DNA from 2 places in the Janthinobacterium amylolyticum genome. Region 2 is predicted to be linked to the other one. Evidence: riboswitches for the same ligand, from Rfam matches in the RefSeq annotation. Region 2 holds a riboswitch; the other holds the start of a gene.
The links. Region 2 has a riboswitch for thiamine pyrophosphate ahead of ACQ4WR_RS14120 (TonB-dependent siderophore receptor). Riboswitches for the same ligand answer to the same signal wherever they lie in the genome.
Positions count from the first base shown of each region.

Region 1: it holds a riboswitch for thiamine pyrophosphate, as region 2 does, so the genes downstream of both, thiC (phosphomethylpyrimidine synthase ThiC) here and ACQ4WR_RS14120 (TonB-dependent siderophore receptor) in region 2, are expected to answer to the same signal.

Region 1 is NZ_JBNYXL010000009.1:145,664-149,851, forward strand. Features, by position in the region: gene ACQ4WR_RS19885 (PAS domain-containing hybrid sensor histidine kinase/response regulator) at 1-597, shown strand, start outside; gene ACQ4WR_RS19890 (response regulator) at 626-1,432, shown strand; gene ACQ4WR_RS19895 (hypothetical protein) at 1,472-1,741, shown strand; TPP riboswitch at 1,826-1,941, shown strand; gene thiC (phosphomethylpyrimidine synthase ThiC) at 2,021-3,934, shown strand; gene thiS (sulfur carrier protein ThiS) at 3,954-4,157, shown strand; gene ACQ4WR_RS19910 (thiazole synthase) at 4,173-4,188, shown strand, end outside.
Region 2 is NZ_JBNYXL010000006.1:98,854-103,041, forward strand. Features, by position in the region: gene ACQ4WR_RS14110 (ferritin family protein) at 2-307, opposite strand; gene ACQ4WR_RS14115 (iron-containing alcohol dehydrogenase) at 446-1,603, shown strand; TPP riboswitch at 1,683-1,780, shown strand; gene ACQ4WR_RS14120 (TonB-dependent siderophore receptor) at 1,866-4,043, shown strand; gene ACQ4WR_RS14125 (AAA family ATPase) at 4,154-4,188, opposite strand, start outside.

The sequences.
Region 1 (4,188 bases), on a different contig from region 2:
GAGGGCACCGGTATCGGCCTGGTTGTCACCAAGCAGCTGGTCGAGCTGATGGGCGGCACCATAGGCGTCGACAGCACGGTGGGCGTGGGCACCACCTTCTGGTTCGAACTGGCCGCCAGCAGCGCGCCGGAACTGGTGCTGGGCCATGGCGACGCGTTGCCGCAAGTGCGCACGCAGCAGGACTTGCAGCGCACCTTGCTGTACGTGGAAGACAATCCCGCCAACCTGGCGCTGGTGGAACAATTGATCGCCCGCCGCAGCGATTTGAAACTGCTGACGGCCATCGATGCGCACCTGGGCATCGACCTGGCGCGCACCTACCAGCCGGACGTGATCCTGATGGACATCAACCTGCCCGGCATCAGCGGCTTTGGCGCCCTGCACATCCTGCACGGCGATCCGCTCACCAGCCACATACCCGTCATGGCGCTGTCGGCCAACGCCGTGCCGCGCGACATCGAAAAAGGCTTGCAGGCCGGCTTCTTCCGCTATCTGACCAAGCCGATCAAGGTCGTCGAATTCATGGACGCGCTCGACGTGGCCCTGCACCATGCGGCTGCGCATGGCCTGGCCGACGACACTCATGCAGTACGCTGATTCAGCACTTATTTTTAGGAATACCGCCATGCTTCAAGCCACCGAGATCCTGAACGCCAGCATCCTCATCGTCGATGACCAGGAGGCCAACGTCATGCTGCTGGAACAGGTGCTGCGCAACGCCGGCTATACGCGCATCGCCTCCACCATGGACCCGCAAGCCGTGCGCGCGCTGCACCAGCAGCACCGCTACGATTTGATCCTGCTTGACTTGCAGATGCCGGAAATGGATGGCTTTGAAGTCATGGAAGGCTTGCGCGAACTCGAAGCGGGCAGCTATCTGCCGGTGCTGGTCATCACGGCCCAGCCCGGCCACAAGCTGCGCGCGCTGCAGGCCGGCGCCAAGGATTTTGTCAGCAAGCCCTTCGACCTGGTGGAAGTGAAGACGCGCATCCACAACATGCTGGAAGTGCGGTTGCTGTACCAGAAGCTGGGTCAGTACAGCAAGTCGCTGGAACAGATGGTGGAAGAACGCACGGCGGAATTGCGCGAAAGCGAAGCACGCTTCCAGCGCTTCACGGAACTGTCGTCCGACTGGTACTGGGAACAGGATGCGCAGGGCAATTTGACGCGCTTTTCCGGCCCCGTCGCCGAGATGCTGGGCATCGGCAGCGAGGAAGAGCCGCAGCGCTGGAACGCCAGCGAGCGCGCCTTGCTGGACGCGAAAATCGCCGCGCGCGAGCCGTTCCTCGACTTCATCTACAGCCGCACGAACGCGGACGGCAGCGTGCAGTACCTGCAAGTGAGCGGCGAGCCGATGTTCGACAATGGCAGCCGCTTCATCGGCTACCGGGGCATCGGCCTCGATGTCAGCGCACGCCATCACAGCCGCTGATTTATACTTGCCGCTATCCACATCGACAAGGAAAGCATCATGGCTGACAAAGCGCCACCCGCAACGCCGCCGCAATACTGGTTTCCCGCCAAGACCTATGGCTGGGGCTGGGGCATGCCCATCACCTGGCAGGGCTGGCTGGTCTTTCTGGGCGCGCTGGGGCTGTTCGCCTGCGGCGCCTTCCTGTTTCCGCCGCAGGACGGGCTGGCGCTGTACATCGTGTATGAAGTGGTCATCGCCGGCGCGCTCGTCGGCGTGTGCTGGCTGAAGGGCGAACCGACCAGCTGGCGCTGGGGCAAGAAAAAATAAGACCGGGACGCAAACGCGACACCTGCACGAAATCATCTGGCCACGCGCCTTGAAACGCGTATAATTGGCTCGCTGCCGCAAGGCGGCAAACGCTAGGGGTCCTGCCTTTCGCTGTGAAAACACAGTGCAAGCGCGGGTGAGAAATACCCTCCGAACCTGATCTGGATAATGCCAGCGAAGGGAAGCTTTAGGATGACCGCACCTGCTTTTTCCGCGTGCGCGCATCCGAACCTCCTTAGCTGGCTCCAGGCTGAATAAAAGCCAAGCCAAGGAGCCAAAATGAACGCCAATCCGAAATTTCTTTCCGCCACCGCCACGGTCGACGAAGCCGCCATCGCGCCGCTGCCCAATTCCCGCAAGATTTATGTGCAGGGCAGCCGCCCCGATATTCGCGTGCCCATGCGCGAAATCAGCCAGTCCGACACGGAAGCGTCGTTCGGCGGCGAAAAGAACCCGCCCATCTATGTCTACGATACCTCGGGCCCCTACACGGACCCGGACGTGCAGATCGACATCCGCTCGGGCCTCGACACGCCGCGCCTGCCATGGATCATGGAACGGGCCGATACGGAAGAATTGCCCGGTCCGACTTCCGACTACGGCATCGCGCGTCTGGCCGACCCGAAGCTGGCCGAGCTGCGTTTCAACCTGCACCGCAAGCCGCGCCGCGCCGTCGCCGGCAAGAACGTCACGCAAATGCATTACGCGAGGCGCGGCATCATCACGCCGGAAATGGAATTTGTCGCCATCCGCGAAAACATGCGCCGCCAGGAGTATCTGCGCGAGCTGCAGGCCTCCGGCCCCATGGGCGTACGCCTGGCCGAGCTGATGGGCCGACAGCATCCGGGCCAGGCTTACGGCGCCAGTATTCCGGCCGAAATCACGGCCGAATTCGTGCGCGAGGAAATCGCCCGCGGCCGCGCCATCATCCCTGCCAACATCAACCATCCGGAAGTCGAGCCGATGATCATCGGCCGCAATTTCCTGGTGAAAATCAACGCGAATATCGGCAACTCCGCCGTCACCTCGTCGATCGGCGAGGAAGTGGAAAAGATGACCTGGGCCATCCGCTGGGGCGGCGACAACGTCATGGATCTGTCGACGGGTAAGCACATCCACGAGACGCGCGAATGGATCATCCGCAACAGTCCCGTGCCCATCGGCACCGTGCCGATTTACCAGGCGCTGGAAAAGGTCAATGGCAAGGCGGAAGACCTGACCTGGGAAATCTTCCGCGACACCCTGATCGAGCAGGCGGAGCAGGGCGTCGATTACTTCACCATTCACGCTGGCGTGCTGCTGCGCTATGTGCCGATGACAGCCAAGCGCCTGACGGGCATCGTCTCGCGCGGCGGCTCCATCATGGCGAAATGGTGTCTGGCGCACCACCAGGAATCGTTCCTGTACACGCATTTCGAAGAGATCTGCGAGATCATGAAGGCGTATGACGTGTCGTTCTCGCTGGGCGACGGCTTGCGCCCCGGCTCCATCTACGACGCCAATGACGAAGCGCAGCTGGGCGAACTGAAAACCCTGGGCGAACTGACGCAAGTCGCCTGGAAGCACGACGTGCAAGTGATGATCGAAGGCCCGGGCCATGTGCCGATGCAGCTGATCAAGGAAAACATGGACTTGCAGCTGGACCAGTGCGGCGAAGCGCCGTTCTATACGCTGGGGCCGCTGACCACCGATATCGCTCCCGGCTATGACCACATCACGTCCGGCATCGGCGCGGCCCTGATCGGCTGGTATGGCACGGCCATGCTGTGCTACGTGACGCCGAAGGAACACCTGGGCCTGCCGAACAAGAATGACGTCAAGGACGGCATCATCACCTATAAAATCGCGGCGCATGCGGCCGACCTGGCGAAAGGCCATCCGGGCGCGCAGATCCGCGACAACGCGCTGTCGAAAGCCCGTTTTGAATTCCGCTGGGACGACCAGTTCAATATCGGCCTGGACCCGGACAAGGCGCGCGAATTCCACGATGAAACCTTGCCCAAGGATTCTGCCAAGGTGGCGCATTTCTGCTCCATGTGCGGCCCGCATTTCTGCTCCATGAAAATCACGCAGGAAGTGCGCGAGTACGCGGCCGGCATGGGCATCGCGGAAGACAAGGCGCTCAAGCAGGGCATGGAAGTCAAGGCCATCGAGTTCATCAAGAACGGCGCCGAACTGTACCGCAAGGTCTGAGGGGAGCGTGATGAGTGCATTGATACAGATCACCCTCAACGGCGCACCGCACCAGGTGCCGCCCGGGCAAACCCTGGACCAATTGATCGCCGCGCTGTCGCTGGAAAACCAGGCGCTGGCGCTGGCCGTGAACCGCCATGTGGTGCCGCGCAAGGCGTGGCCGGGACAGGTCTTGCAAGTACAAGACCAGGTTGAGATCGTCCGCGCCATCGGTGGCGGCTAGACTAAGGAAAAAGCAATGACAAGCAATCACA
Region 2 (4,188 bases):
TTTAGGTGATTTTTTCATCGTAGTGATACTGGGCCACGATGGGGCCGGCCTTGAACAGCGCTTCCTTCATTTCCTTGTCCAGGCGCGCGTCGCGGCGGCGCATCCATTCGAGCAGCATGGACATTTCGCGCCGGCTCGTGTCGCCCGCGTGGGCCAGCACGCGGCGCAGTTCCGGGTCGGTGCAGGCTTCGAAACGCTGGCTGTTCAAGTCCAGCGCCTGCAGCGCGGCGATGGTGGCGCCGATGGCGCGGTGCATGTCCAGCGCGGTGGCGGGCAAGTCGGATTCTTCCAGTGGGACGGTGGTCATGCGCATTCCTTTTCGCGGAGTGAAGTGATATCGGCTGCATTCTCCGCCGCGCGGAGGAAAAGCTCAAGCGTCCACGACACGTTTCCACCCGTTCGGCCATAATCATGGCTCAGCATTAGCCTACACAGCGGGAGCCACATGTTCAATTTCGACTTTTACAATCCAACGCAAATCCTCTTCGGCCAGGGCCAGATCGCCAGCATCACGGCGCTGATCCCGCCCCAGGCCCGGGTGCTCATGACGTATGGCGGCGGCAGCATCCGGCAGAACGGCGTCTACGATGAAGTCAGGGCCGCGCTGGCCGGCCATGCCGTGCTGGAATTTGCCGGCATCGAACCCAATCCCAGCTATGAAACGTTGATGCAGGCCGTGGCCCTGGTGAAAAGCGAGCGCATCGATTTCCTGCTGGCCGTCGGCGGCGGTTCTGTTGTCGATGGCACCAAGTTCATCGCCGCCGCCGCCCTGCATGAAGGGGACCCGTGGGACATCCTGGCGAAAGGCGGCAAGATCGTCGAGGCCGCCCTGCCCTTCGGCACCGTATTGACCTTGCCGGCCACGGGATCCGAGATGAATGGCTCGGCCGTCATCACGCGCAAGGCGACGCAGGAAAAACGCTCGTTCATGAGCCGCAAGGTATATCCGAAATTTTCCGTGCTGGACCCGTCGAAGACCTTTACCTTGCCGCTGCGCCAGGTGGGCAATGGCGTCGTCGACGCCTTCGCGCATGTGATGGAGCAATACCTGACCACTCCCGTCAACGCCTCGGTGCAGGACCGCTTCGCGGAAGGCATCCTGCTGACCCTGATCGAGGAAGGGCCGAAGGCGCTGTCGCAGCCGGACGACTACGACGTGCGCGCCAACGTGATGTGGAGCGCCACCCTGGCCTTGAACGGCCTGATCGGCGTGGGCGTGCCGCAGGACTGGTCGACGCACGCCATCGGCCACGAACTGACGGCCTTGTACGAACTCGATCACGCACAGACGCTGGCCATCATCCTGCCCAGCATGCTGCGCGTGCGCAAGCAGGCCAAGCGCGCCAAGCTGCTGCAGTACGCGGCCCGCGTGTGGGGCCTCGATGGCGGCGACGAGGATGGCCGCATCGAGGCGGCCATCGCGCGCACCGAGTATTTCTTCCGCCACATGGGTGTCAAGACGCGCCTGGCAGACTATGGCCTGAACCATGCCAGCGTGGACGCCGTCGTGTCCGCGCTGGAAGCGCACGGCATGACGGCGCTGGGCGAGCAGCGCGACATCACGCCGGAAGTCAGCCGCAGGGTGCTGGAACTAAGCCTGTAGCGCCGGCTGCACATTCGACGCACACTGTTGTAAAACGGTCAGCCAGGTGGGACAGCGGGCCGTGGTTCATGCTAAGCTATCCGTTCGCTAGGGGTCCTGGAGCTGTTATCCGGGTGAGAGATACCCTTCGTACCTGATCTGGATAATGCCAGCGAAGGAAAGCGCAAAGTACCTCCCTCCTTTGATAGCTCCTGCGTTGGCGCCAGCCGAACAAGCAGCCTGCCGTGCTCTTTCCAGAGACGGCTTGAACCACGAGCAATCTATGTCCACACCGAATTTATCTGTTTCTGTACTGACCCTGGCCATCCTGCACGCGTTTGCCGCGCCAGCCTTTGCCACGAACGACGCCGCCGAAGCTGCCGACCCGCAGGCCAAGGCCGAGGCGCAAAGCATGGCCGAAGTGGTCGTCACGGCCAGCAAGGCGCCGGCCGCCAAGCGCGCCTCCGTCGGCGGCTTTTCCGACGCGCCGCTGCTGCAAACGCCGGCTTCCGTCACCGTCATCGGGCAGAAGGAAATGCAGGACCTGCAGATCCGCAACCTCAGCGATGCCGTCAAGCTCGACGCCAGCATCAACGAGTCGTACAACGCCGTCGGCTATGCGGAACAGTTCACCATCCGCGGTTTTAAACTCGACACGAACTCCAGCTACCGCAAGGATGGCGTGGCGATTCCCGGCGACACGCAAATTGCGCTGGAAAACAAGGAACGCATCGAAGTGCTGAAAGGCCTGGCCGGCTTGCAGGCGGGCGTGGCGGCACCGGGCGGCGTGATCGATTTCATCGTCAAGCGCCCCACCGCCGCGCCGCTGCGCACGGTCACCGTGGAAGCGCGCGAACGGGGCACCCTGTACGGCGCCGTCGACCTGGGCGGACGCCTGGAAGACAAGCGCTTCGGCTACCGCATCAACGTGGCGGCCGAGCGCCTGCGCTCCTACATCCGGGGCGCCGACGGCAACCGCAAGTTCATTTCCGGCGCCTTCGACTGGCAAATTTCGCCGCAAGCGCTGCTGCAACTCGACGCCGACTACCAGGACAAGGCGCAAGTGACGGCACCGGGCTTCCAGCTGCTGAGCAATGGCAAGCTGCCTTCCAACGTCAGCGCCGACACCATGCTCAACAAGCAGCCCTGGACGCACCCCGTGGAAACCGTCACCAGCAATCTCGGCCTGCGCTTCCAGTACGCCTTCAACGAGGACTGGCACGCCACCGTCTCCGCCAACCAGCACTCGTTCAAGCGCGACGACTACACCGCATATCCGTATGGCTGCAGCCCGGAAGGCTGGGCGCCCGTCTTCTGCAGCAATGGCGATTTCTCCGTGTGGGACTTCCGCAGTCTGGGCGAAACGAAAAAGCCGCTGAGCGCACAAGCCATGATCCAGGGCAAGTTCGCCACAGGCAGCCTGCGCCATGAAGTCACGGCCGGCGTGTCGTATTTCAACCGCAAGGACCGGGCCGGCAAGTATGTGTATGACGAAGTGGGCATCAGCAACATCTACCGCCCCGTCATCGTCGCCCCATCCGACGGCGTCACGGGCCCCGTGCGCCTGGTGCGCAACGACAAGGAAAAATCCGTCTTCGTGCAGGACATCGTCAGCCTGGCACCGAACTGGAAGCTGCATGGCGGCGTACGCCAGATCGATGTGGATGGCTACCAGTACGTGCTGAAGGCCGACAAGGAAATCCGCGCCAAACACGACTTCCTGCTGCCGAACGTGGCGCTGGTGTACAACCCGCAAGACAATATCGCCGTGTACGCCTCGTATTCGCACGGCATGGAACACGGCGGCACGGCCGACCGCTACGCGGAAAACGCCAACGTGGAACTGACGCCAAGCCGATCGAAGCAGGTCGAACTGGGCGTGAAGGCGGACTTGACGCCGGACTTCATGGTCGCCGCCACCTTGTTCCAGATCCGCAAGGGCCTGGAATTCAACCAGTACCTCGACAGCAGCATGAGCACCTACCACTTCGTGCGTGCGGGCCAGGCCCAGCATCGCGGGCTGGAACTGTCGGCGCAGGGCAAGGCTGGCGCCAACCTGAACCTGGGCGCCTCCATCACGGCCCTGAACAGCCAGCAGTCGGATACGGGCAGTGCGGACTATGATGGCAAGCGCGTGCCCAACGTGCCGGCATTCAAGGCCGCCGTGCGCGCCAACTACGCCGTGCCGCAAGTGGCCGGCCTGAGCGTGAATGGCAGCTGGGAATATGCGGGCAAGAAGGCGTTTGAGAACAACAACACAACCTTCGTGCCCTCGTACAGCGTGTTCAACCTGGGCGCCGCCTACGCCACGCGCCTGGCCGGCACGCCAGCCGTGCTGCGCGCCACCGTCAACAACCTGACGGACAAGTTCTACTGGCGCGACGTGACGCCGGAAGCAGGCGGCTACCTGTTCCCGGGCGCAAGCCGGACACTCAAAGTCTCGGCGCAGTTCGACTTTTAAACACCGAACCAAACCTGCTGCGCGTCGCGGATCGCGGCCTCCGATGCTCACTGTGCATTCGCACAGTGGCGCATCTCAACCACAATTCGCTGCCGCCCGCTACGGTTTTGTCAGGTGCTCCGAAGAGAAGAGAAGGCAGGCGCCG